DNA from 4 places in the Clostridium sp. AF32-12BH genome. Region 3 is predicted to be linked to each of the others. Evidence: predicted binding sites of a transcription regulator. Region 3 holds the regulator's gene; each other region holds the start of a gene.
What was found. Region 3 encodes LexA, which represses DNA repair genes until DNA is damaged. Its sites were predicted from a motif close to CNAACANNTGTTNG; they were not measured.
Positions count from the first base shown of each region.

Region 1: the regulator LexA is predicted to act here: its motif matches at 2,915-2,928, upstream of DWZ40_RS18535 (DNA polymerase IV).
Region 2: the regulator LexA is predicted to act here: its motif matches at 2,856-2,869, upstream of DWZ40_RS09620 (DNA polymerase IV).
Region 4: the regulator LexA is predicted to act here: its motif matches at 2,641-2,654, upstream of recA (recombinase RecA).

Region 1 covers NZ_QUEH01000028.1:8,607-13,593, forward strand. Annotated here, with positions in the region: gene DWZ40_RS18510 (hypothetical protein) at 1-103, opposite strand, end outside; gene DWZ40_RS18515 (hypothetical protein) at 347-655, shown strand; gene DWZ40_RS18520 (hypothetical protein) at 737-1,069, shown strand; gene DWZ40_RS18525 (hypothetical protein) at 1,239-1,808, shown strand; gene DWZ40_RS18530 (hypothetical protein) at 1,897-2,814, shown strand; gene DWZ40_RS18535 (DNA polymerase IV) at 2,947-4,209, shown strand; gene DWZ40_RS18540 (hypothetical protein) at 4,228-4,542, shown strand; gene DWZ40_RS18545 (SOS response-associated peptidase family protein) at 4,553-4,987, shown strand, end outside.
Region 2 covers NZ_QUEH01000008.1:68,096-73,082, forward strand. Annotated here, with positions in the region: gene DWZ40_RS09600 (hypothetical protein) at 80-808, shown strand; gene DWZ40_RS09605 (single-stranded DNA-binding protein) at 834-1,271, shown strand; gene DWZ40_RS19290 (hypothetical protein) at 1,249-1,500, shown strand; gene DWZ40_RS09610 (YodL domain-containing protein) at 1,484-1,846, shown strand; gene DWZ40_RS09615 (phosphoadenosine phosphosulfate reductase family protein) at 1,985-2,710, shown strand; gene DWZ40_RS09620 (DNA polymerase IV) at 2,886-4,148, shown strand; gene DWZ40_RS09625 (hypothetical protein) at 4,167-4,481, shown strand; gene DWZ40_RS09630 (SOS response-associated peptidase family protein) at 4,492-4,987, shown strand, end outside.
Region 3 covers NZ_QUEH01000002.1:293,306-298,292, forward strand. Annotated here, with positions in the region: gene DWZ40_RS02975 (RNA methyltransferase) at 1-526, opposite strand, end outside; gene DWZ40_RS02980 (LysM peptidoglycan-binding domain-containing protein) at 650-973, opposite strand; gene lexA (transcriptional repressor LexA) at 1,167-1,784, shown strand; gene DWZ40_RS02990 (hypothetical protein) at 1,975-2,775, shown strand; gene DWZ40_RS02995 (cytidylate kinase-like family protein) at 2,952-3,605, opposite strand; gene DWZ40_RS03000 (ABC transporter ATP-binding protein) at 3,743-4,540, opposite strand; gene DWZ40_RS03005 (ABC transporter permease) at 4,547-4,987, opposite strand, start outside.
Region 4 covers NZ_QUEH01000004.1:120,159-125,145, reverse strand. Annotated here, with positions in the region: gene rny (ribonuclease Y) at 1-804, opposite strand, end outside; gene DWZ40_RS05215 (regulatory protein RecX) at 919-1,485, opposite strand; gene recA (recombinase RecA) at 1,490-2,587, opposite strand; gene DWZ40_RS05205 (S8 family peptidase) at 3,307-4,188, shown strand; gene DWZ40_RS05200 (phosphoglycerate dehydrogenase) at 4,275-4,987, opposite strand, start outside.

The sequences.
Region 1 (4,987 bases), on a different contig from region 3:
TGTACTCCTTTGCCGTCATTGCTCCTATTACTGCGAGCAATATCCCTATCATCAAAATGATCCAAGAAATGGCAGCCTGCTTTTGTGGGCTATTGTTTTTCATATAATCACACCCCCTCTACAAATTCCGATTTGTCTTTCTCAAAATCATACCATAAAAACGATTAACTGAAAAGAGAACGGAATAGAACAGGAACAGGAAAACCAAAGAAGAAAAGTAGAGGAAGATAACAAAAACGCCCGGAACGGGCGGCGTAAGCAGAGCATCTGGTGGATAAAGCCGGATGCTCTTTTTCTTTCCCTTTTTCATTTTAAAATACCAAAAAATATTATAGAGGAATAATCAATGATATTAAATACAACAATGTGGGTAGAGGCGCGTTTAGGCGTAGACATCCAGAAAGAAATAGCCTTTACCTATGCAAATGTGCTGGCGGTTCATACTGATCAGAGGTTTACGGTATATTCGGATGGCGGATACTGTATGATTGCGTATGAATGCGGCGGGCGGCATGTGGTGCGGACGCAGGCGGTGTATTTCGGAGCGGATCTGGATGTCGTGATGACGAGTGCGGATGGAGAGTATTACCTCTGCGTGGCATATGAGTATGAGAAGATGGTAGAGGAAGAAAAAGGGACGGTGTATGAATCGTGAAGGGCGGTGCGGAAGTGAAACAAGAGGTGGAGTGCTGTTTGAACTGCAAATATTGTGTTTCTTTCCCACGAAATAACCGCTATGGTGACATTGATTACTTTTGCATGGAAACAGAGTTTTTCTTACACGGGGTTAGAAAGGACAGAAATAAGTTCGAGCGTTTTACTCCGGGAGGAAGAAGGCTGGAGTGTAAGTTTGAGCGAAGGGTGGAAAAGTAATAGGGATAGAATCACTGAAGGAGGGGGCAACGTGTGCTGCAAGGCAATTAAAGATATGATAGAAAGTAAAGAAAAAGAAAATACTATTAATCTCTATAAGAACGGCGTATCTATAGAAATTATTGCAAAATCTTTGAGTTTGCCAATAGAAAAAATTCGTTCATGGATTTTATCTGCTGGTTTACAGATTTTGTAAACTATTATAACAATATTCGCCAAGAGCTTCTCTTAATGGGAGGCTCTTTGAAAATGTAGAGAGGGAGAAGAAAAACAGTATGTTTGAAAATTATATTTTTCCAGATTCGCAGGAAATGTACAATTTATAAGAGGTATTGGAAGAGCTGCTTTCAAAAGGTGATTATCCTATGGGACTTGGAGAGGGATCTGAAGTATATGCGGATCCTTCATTGGATTTTTTACTCCAGGTTCTTTTTACATCTGTGTCTACTCGAAGTGCTCATTTATCGCTCTGGGGTAGCAAAGCCTATGAGTATATGCTGGAAGATATCCGGATTGGAAGATATCAGAATCTTTCTATTGGAGAATTTGAAGAAAAACGCCAAGCGTGGATTACGGATGTCAAAAAGACAGAAAATCCAATGCTTCGGATTGCAAAAGCTTTGAGATATGGTCGGGAAGTAGATGATTGGGAAACGAAAAAGCACTTTTTGGATCTGGTTGCAGAACAAAAAGGCTTATTAATGTCTATGGAAGTGTGCGGTAATATGGTGGGAAAAGGATATTCTTTATCGCAGATTGCAGAAATTGTGCCATGGGTGACCAAAGCAGATATTTACGGGCTTTCCCATATGTTGAAAAAGCCACTTGAATTGACGGAAGAGGAACTTCGAGAAGTTGAAACAGAATATAAGAAAACCGGCGAACCGGTTATATTAAAAGAGGTTTTTGATGAGGCAGATAAGAAGAAAGATTGATATGGTTGACCGCTGCTGTGTCACCGTGGTATAAAGGGTATATAGACATTGTTCTTGTTTTAGGACAATCCTGAGAGGGGGATTACGAATGAAAAAGAGTTTTAGAATTTTGGGTTGCACGATGGCACTTGCAGCAATGACCGCATTTCCTGCTTTTGCAGAGATGCCGACACAGTACAGCGAGCTGATCAAATCTATTCAGGATGATTTTGCAAATGGACTACCAGCATACAATCAGAATACAGATGATTCACAGATGTCGATGTATTACGATAATAGCCATTATCGTACTGGTGATTTATCTGGATATGCGTATGCACTTATGGATCTTGATGGAAACGGAGTGGATGAACTTCTTTTTGTGGAAGCCTCGGATTATAGCATCGATGATATCTGGACTGTAGAAAACAGCAATCTGGTGCATGTAGCGCATGGATTTGTGAGAAGCGCATATTACCTTAGTGAGGATGGTCAAATTGTAAATGAATGGAGTTCAGGGGCATATGATAGTGGAACAGACTATTATAAGTTGCAGGGATCCACTTTGGTGAAAACAAAGAGTGAGAAGAACCCGGAATATCGGAGCTTTGTTATAAAACCTATATCATATACCACATTTGATGGGAAACCATATTATATTAATGTGGCTACGGATTATTCAAAAATCCATATTGGCGTAAAGGCTGATGCGTATGTAAATCCAAGTGTGAATTTCAAAGAATATGATGATTGCTATGAAATTCCTGTTGGTGTCATATATTATACGTTTCCTCTTGTGCCTGTTGATGAATATGATAATTTTGCCGGAACAAATGCGAATTCCAATTTTAGGTTTACAAAGGATGCAAAAATCAGTTATATCAACTGGGATACATATGAGAAAGACAGCATGTCTGTAAAAGAATATTTAGAGAAGAATAATGGAAATTTCCCAAGCTGTATTGATGTTAATTCATACAATTCGGCAGGATATATCACGGATGCATATTGGTATTGGGCAGGTTGATAAAGTATTCCCCAAGCGGTTGATCAGAAATGGTCAGCCGCTTTTTTTTTGCCTAAATTTCCCGTCTTGACATCTAAGTAGGAAAAGTTTAGAATAAAATAGAACAAATGTTCGATTGCAAGGAGGGCAGATATGAAGAGGGTCATTTTTCACGTGGATGTCAATTCTGCCTTTCTGTCCTGGGAAGCCTGCTATAGAATCCACCATCTGGGCGGAAAGCAGGATTTACGGGAGATAGTGAGTGCTGTGGGTGGGGATCAGGAAAAACGGCACGGCATTATCCTGGCAAAATCCATCCCGGCAAAGAAATTTCACATCCAGACTGGAGAAACGGTTGTTTCCGCAAAAGAAAAATGTCCTGGCCTGATTTTAGTCCCCCCGAACTATGATCTCTATAATAGATCCTCAAAAGCCCTCATAAAACTGCTCTCTGAATACACAGACAAAATTGAACAATATAGCATTGATGAAGCTTTTCTGGATATGACTGGGTGCTGTGATGATCCAGAGCAGACGGCTCATGAAATCAAAGATAGAGTGCACGCAGAACTGGGATTTACTGTTAATATTGGCGTTTCAGAAAATAAGCTTCTGGCAAAGATGGCTTCTGATTTTACAAAGCCGGACCGAGTCCACACTCTCTGGAAATCAGAAATCCAAACGAAGATGTGGCCGCTTCCAGTGAGTGACCTGTTTTATGTGGGCCATGCATCGCTTAATAAGCTCAGAAAACTCGGAATTCATACCATTGGAGAATTAGCGAAAACAGATCCAAGCATCTTACAAGCTTATATGAAATCGCATGGGCTGCTCATCTGGCAGTATGCAAATGGAATTGACGACTCCAGACTTATTGACACACCGCCACCAGCCAAGGGCTATGGGAATTCCCTCACGACCCCGCAGGACGTTACAGAGCCCAGCATCGCAAAGCAATACCTCTTATCCCTCTCCGAAACCATCGCTGCCCGACTGAGAGCCGATAGCGTAAAAATCGGCGTTGTTTCTATCAGCCTGAGAGACTGGGACCTACACTTTTATGGCCACCAAATCACACTTTCTGTGCCAACAAATCTTACAATGGAAATTTACCATGCTGCCTGCCAGTGCCTGTCAGAACTATGGGACGGCATCCCTCTGAGACATCTTGGAATTCATACCAGCCGCGTCACAACGGACCAATTCCGGCAGATGCAGCTATTCGATACCATCGATTATGAGAAGTCAAAAAGAATGGAAAAAACAGTGGACCGGATTCGGAAAAAGTATGGAATGGACAGCATAAAAAGAGCCTGCTTTTTATCTGTACCGGGAAAACAGGAAATGGATCACATGGCAGGAGGAATCAGCCGAGAGAAAAGAACGGTTGATTATACGAAGGAACGGATATTATAATGAAGGAGTTGATGCGGCATGGCAGGATTTGCGGATGCGACGAAATATGGAATTGAGGTGGACAGCGGGATTCCGAAAGGCAACATGTATCATATCGCCTGCATGACCTGGTTCACTGCGACTGGACAGACCATGCCGCGATATTTCAAATTTGAAGACGATGCCGGTGATATCCAGACTGTGAAAGACATTCTGGTTAAGTATACAGAAGAAAAGAATTACAGCGGCATTCCAAGTAAAGAGTACGGATGTGAAGCTGTGATCGGCGGGCTGATCCGGGAATTTAAGCTGATTTTTTATTTGGAAGCGTGTAAATGGGTGATGCTGATTTGAGGTGATTGAGATGTGCGGAAGATATTTTGTAGATAACGAGATGTGGCGAGAAATTCGGAAGATATGCAAGCAGGTAGATGATTCCAAATTGCGGGTAACGGCAGGGGATGTACGACCAACGGATCTGGCACTGGTACTGACTGGAAAGGAAAATATTCAGCCGGAGCAGATGCAATGGGGATTTACGAGAAAATATCAAGACTGGTTGCTGATTAATGCCAGAGTGGAAACCATACTGGAAAAGCCTATCTTCAGAGATAGTGTGCGGCATTGCAGATGCGTGATTCCTGCGGCGGGTTTTTATGAATGGAATAAGGACAAAGAGAAGGTTACTTTCACGATGCCGGAATCAAAAAATCTTTATATGGCTGGAATCTGGCAACCAACAGAAAATCATAGTCAGTTTACCATTCTTACAACCGCACCGAACAAGTCTATGCGTCCG
Region 2 (4,987 bases), on a different contig from region 3:
GAAATGGGATTCTTAGATTAAGTCAATGTGAATGTTACATTGGCTATTTTTTTTCAAAAATAGAGGAGGAAGGTGTGCGATGAAAGGCACAGTGAATGGAAAATCTTTGGATCAGGTGCTGAGTGAATTGAAGGCACCGTTTCCAGAAGAGGAACTTAAGAAGAATGAAAAAAATGAAACGTATATTCCGGTTGAAAGCCTGGAGAGCCGTTTGAACAGTGTCATCGGGGTTTTAAACTATGATACTTTGGTTACGTATGAAGGTATCCAGGAAGTTCTCGGGCGCTTTGTGGTAGTGGCCAAGACGATTCTGATTATCTATGATGATGAACGGAATGCCTTGATCCGAAAGTCTGCGCTTGGAGGCAGTAATATCATTGTTGTCAAAGATACTGGAAAGCCGTCCAGTTTAAAAACGGATATCGCAGCTGCACAATCGGAAAGTTTCAAAAATGTATGTAAGTTGCTTCAGATTGGTATCAGCCAGATCAGGAGCGGCAAGCAGCGCAGAGGACAGAATGGCACTAAGCAGCGCAGGGAAGAAAAGAATTTATATAAAATTCGTTTTACGTCTTCCCTTTCTGCGGGTAACAAATGCTATAAGGCAGATTGTGTGGATATAGCGACAGAAGAAAAGTTCCTGTTCGTAATTTTTAGTGGTCAGTACTCAAAGATTGAGAAATATGTAGAGTTTTCAAAATTTGTGCGTACCTACCGGGAAGGAAAAGAACTGGCCTTTTATGGACGTAAAGATGAATTTCATGGCCAGCGACGAATTGTTTTTGAGGAACCATCTGTAAAAGAATAAAAAATAATGAAATGGAGGATAGAGCATGAATCGAGTTATATTGATGGGTCGATTGACCAGGGATCCGGAAGTCAGGTACACTCAGGGTGAGCGCTCCATGGCCGTTGCCAGATATACACTGGCAGTTGACCGGAGAGGAGCAAGAAAGAGCCAGGACGGAAATGAGCAGACTGCCGATTTTATTAATATCGTGGCATTTGACAGAGCAGGTGAGTTTGCAGAGAAGTATTTTCGTCAGGGGATGCGTGTACTGGTGTCCGGACGCATCCAGACTGGCAGTTACACCAACAAAGAAGGTCAGCGTGTTTATACCACAGATATCATCGCAGATGATCAGGAATTTGCTGATAGTAAAAATGCGTCCGCTGGAGGAAAACAGGCACCAGAAATGGGAAAGCCGATCGGTGATGGCTTTATGTCAATACCGGATGGCGTAGAAGATGAGAGTTTGCCATTTAACTAAATATGTGCATGCTAGAGGAGGTTCTGATTTTTCAGAGCCTTCTTTATTTTATGAAAGGGAAATGAAAATGAAGCAGTATATACCGGATATTACAGAGCGCTTTCCTGAAGGGTATGGCGGTGTTGATATGACACCGGCCTATTTTGGAGAGCCGGTTGACTGGAGTAGAGCTTATCAAAGAGAAAAGGAAGATTATGAAGATCGAGATATTGATGCTGAAAGAGAATAATGAACGCGGGGTAAGAATGATGTTTCTTTCACTGGAGCAGCTTCAGAAATTGAAGCTTAATCCTACTCGCGCGGATTATGAAATTGCTTATGAGACGGAAGTGAAAGAGCAGGAGGGAACGGCATTGAATGTATCAGAAATTATGGAGGGTCTGTATGAGAGATTAAATCGCCCAGATCGTCCCAATAGAAAAACAATGCGTTCCATGTCGGTAGGAGATATTATTCAGATCGATGGCAAAGAATTATTCTTTTGCGATTCTGTGGGATTTAAGAAAATTTCTTTTGCTGGTACGGGGGAACTCGTTTTGAAGGCCGGGAAAGAGAACTCAGAGAAAGGAAAATAATCAGATCCTGGTAGACCAGGTTGCGATGAGAGTGTTGTACTTCGCATAAAGCACCTGAAAACAGCGTGAGGATCAGGAATGATTAGTAGCATGGGAGGCTACAGGTGCTGCCATATCCAGTTCTGGAATATGGTGATTATGGAAAAAGAAAAACGATATGTTGCCTCCATCTCAGGAGGAAAGGACTCCATGGCAATGGTTTTAGGGCTTATGGAAAAGGGCTGGCCGTTAACGCACTGCGTCTATTTTGATACCGGTATGGAGTTTTCATGCATTCGGAAAAATATAGAGAAAGTCCGACTGGAATTGGAGCAGTATGGGTGCGAACTTGTTATTCTACAGCCGGAAAGGCATTTCCTGGAAGAAATGCTCCTTCGACGGATCAAGTGCCGGGACGGATCATCGCACTATGGAAGCTATTGGTGCGGTGGGCCATGCCGCTGGATGACACGCCTTAAGATCAATGCCTGCGAAAAATATGTAAAATCACTCGGAGCAACTGCGGTGGAATACATAGGGATCGCAGCAGATGAATCTGGCCGAGTAAAGGAAAAGTGCTATCCATTGGTCGAATGGGGCTGGACTGAATATCAGTGCCTTCAGTATTGTTATGCGAAGGGATATAACTGGCTGGAGGGAGGCATAGAGCTGTATTCCATTCTTGACAGGGTAAGCTGCTGGTGCTGCCGGAACAAAAATTTGCGGGAGTTGAATGCAATCTATCATAACCTGCCGCAGTATTGGGACAAGCTTAGAGCTCTTCAGAGTTATATCGAAGAGCCATATAAGCCGCCGTATACGATTTTCGATTTAGAGGAGCGGTTCGCAAAAAAGGGAAGACAGCGGGGACTCTGGGAAGTATAAGGATCTTGCGGAGCAGAGTCTTGGTATAGCAGAATGCTAAATGTGTGAAATAATACCTATGAGCGGTTGATCGAAAAGGTCAGCCGCTTTTTTTGCCTGAAAATCCCATATTGACATCTGGGAATGAAATGCTTAAAATGAAAATAGAACAAATGTTCGATTTAAAGGAGCGGATATGAAAAAAGTTATTTTTCATGTAGATGTGAATTCCGCCTTTTTATCCTGGGAGGCGTGTTACAGGATCCATCATCTGGGGGGAAAGCAGGATTTGCGACAGCTGGTGAGTGCCGTGGGAGGAGATCAGGAGAAAAGACATGGGATCATTTTGGCAAAATCTATTCCGGCAAAGAAATATCATATTCAGACCGGGGAAACGGTTGTTTCTGCAAAGGAAAAATGTCCGGACCTGGTTCTGGTGCCGCCCAATTATGATCTCTATAACCGATCTTCAAAAGCTCTGATAAAACTGTTAAGTGAGTATACGGACAAGATCGAGCAATATAGTATAGATGAGGCTTTTTTGGATATGACCGGCTGCTGCCAGGATCCGATAACGACTGCGTATGAAATAAAAAATCGTGTGCATGCAGAATTAGGGTTCACTGTAAATATTGGTGTTTCCGAAAATAAGCTTCTGGCAAAAATGGCTTCAGATTTTACGAAGCCGGATCACGTTCATACGCTCTGGAAATCAGAAATGTCAGAAAAAATGTGGCATCTTCCGGTGGGTGATCTGTTTTATGTGGGCCATGCCTCTTTATACAAGTTGAAAAAATTGGGATTTCATACGATTGGAGAACTGGCAGCTATGGATCCTGCAATTTTGCGCGCGCATATGAAGTCACAGGGAATACTTATTTGGCAATATGCAAATGGTATAGATGAATCTGCAGTGATCAGCTCACCTCCGCCGGCCAAAGGCTATGGAAATTCTCTCACCACGCCTTATGATGTTATGGATTGTGAAACTGCCAGGCAGTATCTTTTATCGTTATCGGAAACCATTTCAGCCAGGTTAAGGGCAGATGGAGTAAAGATTAGCGTTGTTTCTATCAGTCTAAAAGACTGGGATCTGCGTTTTTACGGACATCAAATTACACTATCTGTTCCAACGGATCTGACCCTGGAAATTTATGCTGCAGCCTGTCGGTGTTTATCTGAATTGTGGAATGGGATTCCGCTGCGGCATCTCGGGATCCATACCAGCCGTGTATCATCAGATCCCTTTCGCCAGATGCAATTTTTTGAAACGATCGACTATGAAAAATACCGGAAGATGGAGAAAACTGTGGATCAGATACGGAAAAGGTTTGGAATGGATAGCATAAAAAGGGCATGCTTTTTGCCATCTGCAGGATCTGTAGAAATAGACCATATGGGTGGAGGCGTCAGCCGGGAAAAGCGGACGGTTGATTATTCCCAGGAGAAAATATTATAATATAAGGGGTTGATGAACGTGACCAGATTTGCGCAAGCAACAAAATATGGAATAGATGTAGATAGCGGGATCCCTAAAGGAAACATGTACCATATCGCCTGTTCGGCATGGTTTACATCAACTGGCCAGACTATGCCAAGATATTTTAAGTTTGAGGATGATGCCGGGGAGGTTCAAACAGTAAAGGACATCCTAGTGAAATATACGGAAGAAAAGAATTATTCTGGCATACCGAGCCGTGAATATGGATGCGAAGCCGTAATTGGTGGGTTGATTCGGGAATTTAAACTGATATTTTTCCTGGAGGCTTGTAAATGGGTGATGCTGGTGTGAGGAGCAGCTTATGTGTGGAAGATATTTTATAGATGATGAAATGTGGCGGGAAATCAGGAAAATCTGCAAACAGATTGATGCTGCAAAATTGAAAGTGACAGTGGGAGATGTGCGTCCTACCGATATGGCCATGGTTCTGACTGGAATGAAGAATGTGCATCTGGAGGCAATGCGGTGGGGATTTACAAGTAAGTATCAAGACTGGCTGCTTATTAATGCCAGGGCCGAGAGTATTTTATCGAAGCCTGCATTTCGGAACAGCGTGCGGAATTGCCGGTGTGTAATTCCTGCAGCTGGTTTTTATGAATGGAATAAAGAAAAAGAAAAAATCTCTTTTACCATGCCGCAGTCAGATATTCTTTACATGGCCGGTGTCTGGCAGCCAACAGAAAAAGAAAGCCAGTTTACGATCATAACAACTGTTCCTAACAGCTCTGTATCATCGGTACATGACCGGATGCCACTGGTACTGACACCAGAGGAAATACAGCCATGGATCCAGGACT
Region 3 (4,987 bases):
GGAAAACCGTTCCCATACTCACCCGGATTGCGCGTCTGTACAGGGGATCACTGCAGCCAGAGGTTAACAGAACCGCATCCATATTCAATGCTGCGGCTGAACGAAATATCGCTCCCACATTGGTAGGATTCATCACATTTTCCAAAACAGCAATACGCCTTGCCCCGGAACAGACGGTCTCAATGGATGGCAGGTGCTTCCTGCGCATGGCGCAAAGAAGTCCTCTTGTTAATGCAAACCCGGTCAATTTTGTTAATACTTCCATAGGGGCTGTATAGATTGGAACATTCCCACAACGGGCAAGAATTTCAGCAGCTGCCTTGTCCAGCTCGTTTTCTTCTGCTAGGATTGAAACCGGGATATATCCAGCATCCAGTGCCCGTCCAATTACAATTGGGCTTTCTGCTATAAAAATTCCAGTATCCGGTTCAAAATAATGGAAAAGCTGATTTTCCGACAATCTCGTATAGACTTCCAATTCCGGCATCTGCAGATCTGTTACTTTTATGATGTTTGTATGCAGCATAAATTACTCCTTAGTCAAATTAATATCATATCCCATCTCGGGCACTGAGTGGGTATATAAGAATTCTAGTAGTATGATTTCAAAACAAACATAATTATAACGACTGCCAACGCCTTATGCAAGTTATTCAGCAAAATATACGACTGTCAGAAATTCTCCGGAATGAATCTGTTCGGATTTCAAACCATTCATGCGTTTCAATTCCTCGACATATTCTGCTTTGGAATAACCGCTCCCTTTATAATACTGATCCGCGAGATTCCAGAGATTATCCCCCTGACGAAGCTGTACACTGGTATAATAACGGTTCAATTGTACTGCAGCTTTCTCTTCTGCCCTCGCGTTCAACAAGGTGTGTCCGAAAAAACCAGAGCAAAATGCCAGAATCATTAATAAAATAACCATAAGGTTCCGTAATCTGCGTTTCGTATTTCTGCCTGTTTTCATAAAGATTCCCCCTGCGTAAAAATATTCCGAACGTACGTTTGTTATGCTGTCATTATACGTTCCGAACAAATGTTTGTCAATATGTTTTCCAAGAAAAACGAACAAAAGTTTGCTTTTTGAGTAAAACTATGCTACTATAATCCTATAAAAAAGAAACACTTTATATTGAATATATCCGCATGGAGGAATGATGATGGGTCAGGGTAAAATTACAGCAAAACAACAGGAAATTTTATCATATATCAAAGAATGTATTTTGAAAAAGGGCTATCCGCCTGCAGTACGTGAGATCTGCGAAGCAGTTCAGCTTAAGTCGACCTCATCGGTCCACTCTCATCTGGAATCCCTGGAGGCAAATGGATACATACGCAGAGATCCGACCAAACCACGCGCCATTGAAATCCTGGACGATGAATTTGCATTAAACCGCCGGGAAATGGTTCAGGTTCCTGTAATTGGTACAGTAGCTGCCGGAGAACCGATTCTGGCACAGGAGCACATCGAAGACTATTTTCCGATTCCGGCTGAAATACTTCCAAACAAAGATACCTTTATGTTAAAAGTCAAAGGGGAAAGTATGGTCAATGCGGGAATCTATAGCGGCGATAAGGTCATCGTCGAGCAGACCAATACGGCAGAAAACGGAGAGATCGTTGTCGCACTTGTCGATGATTCTGCCACAGTCAAACGGTTTTACAAGGAAAACGGGCACTACCGTCTCCAGCCGGAAAACGATGCCATGGATCCGATCATCACGGATCATGTAGAGATTCTGGGGAAAGTCATTGGATTATTCCGCATGATGGCGTAAATACGTAAATGCCATTCTGAAAGAATCGGATTTTTGTATTGAGCAAATACTGAAGTTCACCAAATGTTCACCATTTTCCGGAAAACTTAATAAAAAATCAATGGCTTTTTCATCTGCTTTGTAGTAAACTCTTGTTTGTTGGTTCCAAAAGTATGAATTGACAAAGAAAGATCAGAGGAGTGATATTATTATGAAAAAGGCATTATTGTTTACTGCAATCGCAGCAGTTTCCATCAGTGCAGCAGCCTGTTCCGGAAAAAAAGCAACCGAGACTACCGCTGCTCCGGAAGAAACGACGGTAGCAGAGTCTACTACGGAGGCAGAAGTTGATGAAGATTATACCAGTGGTGTGATCACAGCGATTGACGGTGATGTTCTTACCATAAAAGACGACTATAGCGATGAAGAAAAGAAATACGATATCTCCAGTGCAGACGTAACCAAAGAATTCCCGCTTTCTGAAGGCGACTGGGTAGATATCACGTTCCCGGCAGAAACTACGGACGACCCGGTACCTGTTATTGCCATGGAAGTTACCGCTTCCATGTTAGAGCAGTCCATGGATCCGGTTGCAGAAGGAACCGTTAAGGAAGTAGCTTCTGACACGATGACCCTGGAAGTAGACGGAGAAGAATATAAGATTCTGACCGGCAATGCTTATGTAGTCGGAACAGATGGCATCAAGCCAGATGCAGACGTTGAAGTTACCTACCTCGGCGACCTGGACGACGAGCCGCTGGCAATCAAGATCGTTGCTGCAGACGCAAAAGATTCTGATGAAGCCAAGATCAATGCTTTCGTAGGTAAAGTTGCACAGATCGGTGAGGATGGAGATCATATCGTTCTCGAAGCACAGACCGGCGATTTCTTCACCTTTGTTTCCAGTGATACGGACTTAAGCCAGTATGCAGAAGGTGACACCCTTCAGATTCAGTACGAGGGTTCCATCAACGACAAAGAAATCCAGATCACAAAGATCACAAAGAAATAATATCAAATACGCAAAATGCCACACCAGGCAGAGGATACCTTTCCTCGATATGCAGCGAAATCGAAAAGAGCCAGCAGACACAGTATCTGCTGGCTCTTTTCGATCTTATCGTATGTCACTTTGTTATCCGGTCACTTCGTCGCCCCGTTATCTGACTGCCGTTTTTCGTTGTCCGATTATGAAATATCATAGCCGACCATTCGGATATAATCCTTGATGAGTTCCACAACCTGATCGAGTTCCAGTTTGCTGGCATTGATCGGCAAATCATAATTCATTAAATCTTCCCATTCCTTACCGGTAAAATACTTATGATACGCTCTGCGCTGTTTCGTGATCTTGTTTAACTTGTTTAAGGCCTCTTTGGTATCGGTAATACCGTCTGTTTCCTGCGTTCTGCGTACACAGGTAGAAATATCCGCATAAACAAATATTTTGATCAGATCCTCTTTTCCTGCGGTTTCCAGAATATAGTCTGCACACCGGCCCACAATGACACAGGACTGTGCAGCTGCCAGTTCCCGGATCACTTCTGACTGAAACCGGAACAGGTTGTCTGGCGAAGTTACATCGCCCTCTTTTTTCGGCTCATCAAAAATACCAGACGGCAGGTGCAGATTGCCTACAATTTTTCTCAGCAGGTTATTTCCGGCTTTTTCATCTGCAAGACGGAAATAGCGTTCTCCGACCGCACTTTTTTCAGCTGTCATACTTAAAATTTCATCGTCATAAAATGGAATGTTTAAATCCTCTGCCAGTTTTTTGCCGACAATTCGTCCACCACTTCCGTACTGACGCTCTATCGTAATAACAAGTTTGTGTTTATCCATAAGATGTCCCCCTTTGGAAATCATATTCTGTCTTTTATTTCCCTATTTAGTATAACACAAAACCGGCAGAGTGCCAAACTTTTTTACACTCTGCCGGTTTGATTCTTTTTTTCTGATTATTCAAATGGATTTTTCCACTATTTTGCAAGGATCATACGATCGTTTGCAAACTCTTCTCCGCTGGCTTCCTCAAATTTATGAAGAAGATCCTCGACGGTCAGACGCTTCTTTTTTTCTCCCGCCACATCATAAATAACATTTCCCTCATGCATCATGATCAGGCGGTTTCCCATCTGGATCGCATCGCGCATATTGTGGGTGATCATCAATGTGGTTAACTTTTGCTCTTCGACCATTTCCGCAGTCAGATCGAGCACCTTTTTTGCTGTCTTCGGATCCAGAGCGGCTGTATGTTCATCCAAAAGCAATAATTTCGGTCTCTGCAGGGTAGACATCAGTAAGGTCAGAGCCTGACGCTGTCCGCCGGAAAGGAGTCCCACTTTGGAGGTTAAACGGTCTTCCAGACCAAGTCCGAGGCGTTTTAACATATCCCTATACAGCTTGCGTTCCTCATTTTTGATTCCTGGTTTTAAGCTGCGGACCTTTCCGCGGCGCAATGCCAATGCCAGATTTTCTTCAATTCCCATGGTCGCAGCAGTTCCATTCATCGGATCCTGAAACACACGTCCCAGAAACGCTGCACGTTTATACTCTGGAAGTCTGGTCACGTCTTTTCCGTCAATGACGATCGCACCACTGTCAATTGGCCAGACACCTGCAATCGCATTTAAAAGCGTCGACTTGCCTGCTCCGTTTCCGCCGATCACTGTTACAAAATCCCCGTCATTCAAGGTGAGATTCACACAGCGGAGGGCTTTCTTTTCATTCACAGTGCCCTTATTAAAGGTCTTTGTGATATTTTTAATCTCCAGCATCATTCACTACCCTCTCTTTCCCATTTTTGAAAAATAACGGTTCTTCCAGGTAGGAATTGCCAGAAATACAGCAACCACGGCTGCAGACAGAAGTTTCAGCAGATCCGTATCAATACCAAGCCAGATCACAACCTGAAGCACCAGATAATAAATAATGGAGCCAAGGGCAACTGCAAGCAGTTTGAAGCCGAAATTACGGAATATTTTTCCGAAGATTGCTTCTCCGATGATCACTGCGGCAAGACCGATCACGATTGCGCCGCGTCCCATATTGATATCGGCAAATCCCTGATACTGACACAGCATAGCTCCGGAGAGCGCTACCAGACCATTGGATATCATAAGCCCCAGAACTCGGTTAAAATCGGTGTTGATGCCCTGTGCACGGGCCATTTTATCGTTGCATCCGGTTGCCCTTAAGGAACAGCCAAGTTCTGTACCGAAAAA
Region 4 (4,987 bases), on a different contig from region 3:
GATCAGACGTTCCAGGGCAATTCTTGCCACTTCACGCCGTACCGGATCAAATCCGGATAATACGACTGCCTCAGGGGTATCGTCGATGATAAGTTCCACACCAGTCATGGTCTCAAGGGTACGGATATTGCGACCCTCACGGCCAATGATGCGGCCTTTCATTTCGTCGTTCGGAAGCTGTACTACCGACACGGTAGTTTCCGCTACATGGTCTGCAGCACATCTCTGAATTGCAGTAACCACGTACTCCTTTGCCTTTTTGTCAGCCTCTTCTTTTGCCTTGTTCTCCAGATCTTTGATCATCTTGGCAGTGTCATGCTTGACCTCTGCCTCAACGGATCTGAGCAGATACTCTTTTGCCTGTTCGGAGGTTAAACCGGAAATTCGCTCCAGTTCCTGTATCCCTTTTTCGTACAGAGCCTCAACTTCGCTGTTACGCTTGTTTAAGGCTTCCTCACGGGATGCAAGTCCGGCTTCCCGCCGTTCCATGTTCTCTGCTTTTTTGTCTAAGTTCTCTTCTTTGCTCAGCACACGTCGTTCATAGCGCTGAAGTTCAGCTCTTCTTTCCTTTGTTTCTTTATCCAGCTCATTCTTAGTCTTTAAGGACTCTTCCTTCGCTTCCAGGAGAGCTTCTCGCTTCTTTGTCTCTGCCGTCTTTAACGCTTCATCTATTATTTCCCTGGCTTTTTCTTCCGCGGTTCCGATTTTGCTTTCGTAAGCACTTTTCCGGTGCGCGGTCGCAACTGCCCAGCTAATAGGCGCCACAACACACAGTGTAATTACAACTGCTATTATTGTTGACACAGGAGCACCTCCTTATTTAGTTTTCATTGTACACCAATACAACACTTCAATTTTAAACTGTTTTGTGCATTATGTCAATAACTCTGTGGAAGTTCTTCGCGTCGTTCCTGTTCCTTATTCTGCTTCTTCAGACATACGGTCCGTGACCCTGCGGATGGCTTCGCTGCTGAATCCACGGCGTCCCAAAGCTCCCATAAGTCTCCGGTAATCCGCCAACTCCATGCGCTTTCCTGGCTCATAACCTTTCTTTAAAAGAAGCTTTCTGATCTGACTTTCCTCGTCTACTTCTTCCTCCTGGAGGGTGAGGTCAATGATGTCCCGGGATACGCCCTTACGCTCCAAATCAGCCCGGATCTGGCGGCGGCTTTTCCTGGATGCGCAGGAGCGGATGTAACGCCCGGCATAGGCCTCATCATCCAAATAACGGTACTCTTTTAAAAAGAGTACCGTCTCCTCGATTTCTTCCGGGTTGTATTCCCGTTCTTTTAACTTCTGGCGCAGTTCCCTCTCTGTGCGGTCACGAAATTCCAGGAGTGCGAGTGCGCACTCCCGGACTGTTTTCCCGGAACCGTTTGTGTTTCTGCTTTTCTTCTCCGGTTTCTCCTTTTTTCCATGCTGCAGTTCTTCCGGATGCAGGTCCTGCACCTGCACAATTCCATTCTGTAAATTCCAGACTTTCATGGAATTACTCCGCGTCGGTTAGACCAGCACCATCATTTTCTGCATTCTGTGCGTCCTGTGCTTCTTCTGCAGCCGCATTTGCAGCCAGTGCAGTTACGGTCTCATCTGCCGGAAGACCGTGTTTCTCACGGACCTTGCTCTCTACTTCAGCACAGACTGCCGGATGATTGCGCAGATACGTCTTGGCATTCTCACGTCCCTGACCGATCTTGGCACCGTCATATGCATACCATGCGCCGCTCTTTTCAATGATGTCGTCCTTCGCGGCAAGATCCAGAATGTCGCCTTCCTTGGAGATGCCCTGACCAAACATGATATCAAACTCTGCCTCTTTAAATGGCGGAGCGATCTTGTTCTTAACCACCTTCACACGGACATGGTTGCCGATCACCTCGCCGCCCTGTTTGATGGACTCTACGCGGCGCACATCCATGCGGACAGAGGAATAGAACTTCAGGGCACGGCCGCCTGTGGTGGTCTCCGGGTTTCCGAACATAACACCAACCTTCTCACGCAGCTGGTTAATGAAAATAACGCAGCAGTTGGATTTGCTGATGATACCGGTCAGCTTTCTGAGGGCCTGGGACATAAGACGTGCCTGCAGCCCCACATGGGAGTCACCCATCTCGCCGTCGATCTCGGCCTTCGGCACCAGGGCTGCAACAGAGTCCACAATGACAATGTCCACTGCACCGGAACGCACCATGGTCTCGGTGATCTCCAGTGCCTGCTCGCCGTTGTCCGGCTGGGAAATGTAAAGGTTGTCAATATCGACGCCGATGTTCTTTGCATAGACCGGGTCTAATGCATGCTCCGCATCGATGAAACCGGCAATGCCGCCGCGTTTCTGCACTTCTGCCACCATGTGAAGTGCTACGGTTGTTTTACCACTGGACTCTGGTCCGTAAATCTCGATGACACGGCCCTTCGGTACACCGCCAAGTCCCAGTGCGATGTCCAGACTGATGGAACCGGTTGGGACAGTCTCAATGTTCATGTTGGCACCGGAATCGCCCAGCTTCATGATAGAACCTTTTCCGTAAGACTTCTCGATCTGGGTAATGGCAGCATCCAGTGCCTTTAATTTATCGTCTTTATTCATGTTATAATCCTCCAACTATAGAACCACTGCATCCACAAAGCTTTTTGCCGTTGCGAACAGATGTTCTCTTCAATGTTATAATCATAGTATAAACCGGCTCAAATGTCAACCAGTTGTTGTCTTTTCATGTGGGAATTTAGGTTACTATTCACAGGTAGGGATTTTCTGAACTGAAAATCCCGTATGATACAGTTCTGGCAGCAGATTTTGCCGATTTGGAATGCGAAGCATCGGCAATTGTGGGAACTGTTCAGGGATAGGAATTGGGGAATTTTGAAATCTGGGAATTTTGAAATCTGGGAATCTAAAAATTCTGATTTTTCCGGACTGCTGACAAAAGCCGGATCATGGAATCCTGGTAACTGCAGACATACAGAATACAGAGCAGTTACATGTTTTAGAAATACGGGCAAATCCGCCCATTTGGACTGCACTTTCACTATAGCATGCCCGAAAAACCTTGTCAAATAAAAAGGAACGGATAGGAGAAGAAAAAAGCCTGTGCCGTGATGGTTGCACAGGTTTTTCTTACATATCCGTTTCAAAAAAGTTTTAAGGAGTTCAGATGTTTATCTTTTTTCTGATTTTAGTATAACATATGCCTTACGAAAATGTTTGTATAATGTTTAAATAGATTATGAAGATATTCTTAAATCGACAGCCGCACCACTGCCTTATCACCAGAATATCCTAACAGTAAAAAAGCACTGAGGTTTTCCATGCGTACAGCCTCTCCTTTTTCCTCTGCACACATCCCGGACGGCCTTACCGGGCGCGGCATCGGCGTGGCTGTGCTGGACACCGGATGCTTCCCGCACGAGGATCTTAAGTCACGCATTGCTGCCTTTTTCGATATCGTACGCCGGCGAAAACTCCCTTACGACGATAACGGGCACGGCACCCATGTCTGCGGCATCATCGGCGGGAACGGAAAAGAAAGCGCCGGGCGTTTTTGCGGAATCGCCCCGGGCTGCCACCTGATTCCGGTGAAAGTACTGGACAAACGGGGCGGCGGCTATGTTTCCGACGTGCTTGCCGGACTTCATACCGTAATGCAGCAGCGGGAGCGCTACAACATCCGGATCGTCAACGTTTCGGTCGGTTCCTTTTCCGGCAGGAGCATGAGCGAAAACTCTGCCCTGGTCCGCGGCGTGGAGGAACTCTGGGACTCCGGTTTTATCGTGGTGGTCGCCGCCGGCAATATGGGACCAAAAAGCGGCACCATCACCACGCCCGGCATCAGCCGCAAGGTCATCACGGTTGGCTGTTCTGACGATCACCAGGAAGTCAACGTTATGGGAAACCGCATGTCTGACTATTCCGGGAGAGGACCTACCCGCGCCTGCATCTGCAAACCGGATATTGTCGCCCCAGGTGCCGCCATCACCAGCTGCAGTCCCGGCGGCGGTTATGCCATAAAAAGCGGTACCAGCATGGCTACGCCTTTTGTTTCCGGTGCCATTGCCCTTCTCCTGGAGCAGCATCCGGAGATGTCCAACCGGGACGTAAAACTTTTCCTCAGGGACCGGGCAGTCGACCTGGGACTTCCCAGAAACCAGCAAGGCTGGGGACTTCTTGATATCCCCAGCCTTCTTCGCTAATTTTCTGACGGGAAACAGGCAGGCATTGCAAATGCGCTGTCCTCCCTGTCCCGGCAGTCTCTATGAAATTTTTGTATTTTCCTTCATCAGATGAGTCTGACTCTGCACACACCCTCAATGGCATTGAGCTTCTGGACCATGATGTCATCCGGTACATGTTCCAGATCCATCAGCGTATAAGCGAATTTATCTCGGCTCTTGTTGGTCATGTCGGAAATGTTGATCTTTCCGGCAGCCAGCACCCCGGTGATCTGGCCGATCATGTTCGGAATGTTTAAATGCAGCACAGCCAGACGGCAGGCCGTCTTCTTCACACCCATATCACACGCCGGATAGTTCACGGAATTGCGAATGTTGCCGTTTTCCAGATAATCCATAATTTCCTGAACGGCCATCTTCGCACAGTTATCCTCAGACTCCTCAGTGGAAGCGCCAAGATGCGGGATCACAATGGTATTCTCCAGGTTTACAGACTTCGGATTTGCAAAATCCGTCACATAATTTTTCACTTTGCCGGATTTTAATGCCTCAGCCATGTCATCTTCATTGACCAGGATGTCGCGGGCGAAGTTTAAGATCACAACGCCGTCTTTCATCTGCTCAAACGCTGCCTTATTGATCATGCCCTTTGTGGAGTCCACAGCCGGAACATGCAGGGTGATGTAATCACACTCCTGGCAGATGGTATCGAGGCTGGTGGTGTGTTTTACATCACGGGACAGGCGCCATGCCGCATTGACGGAAATGTACGGATCATAGCCGTAAACTTCCATGCCCAGGGCGATCGCCGTGTTCGCAA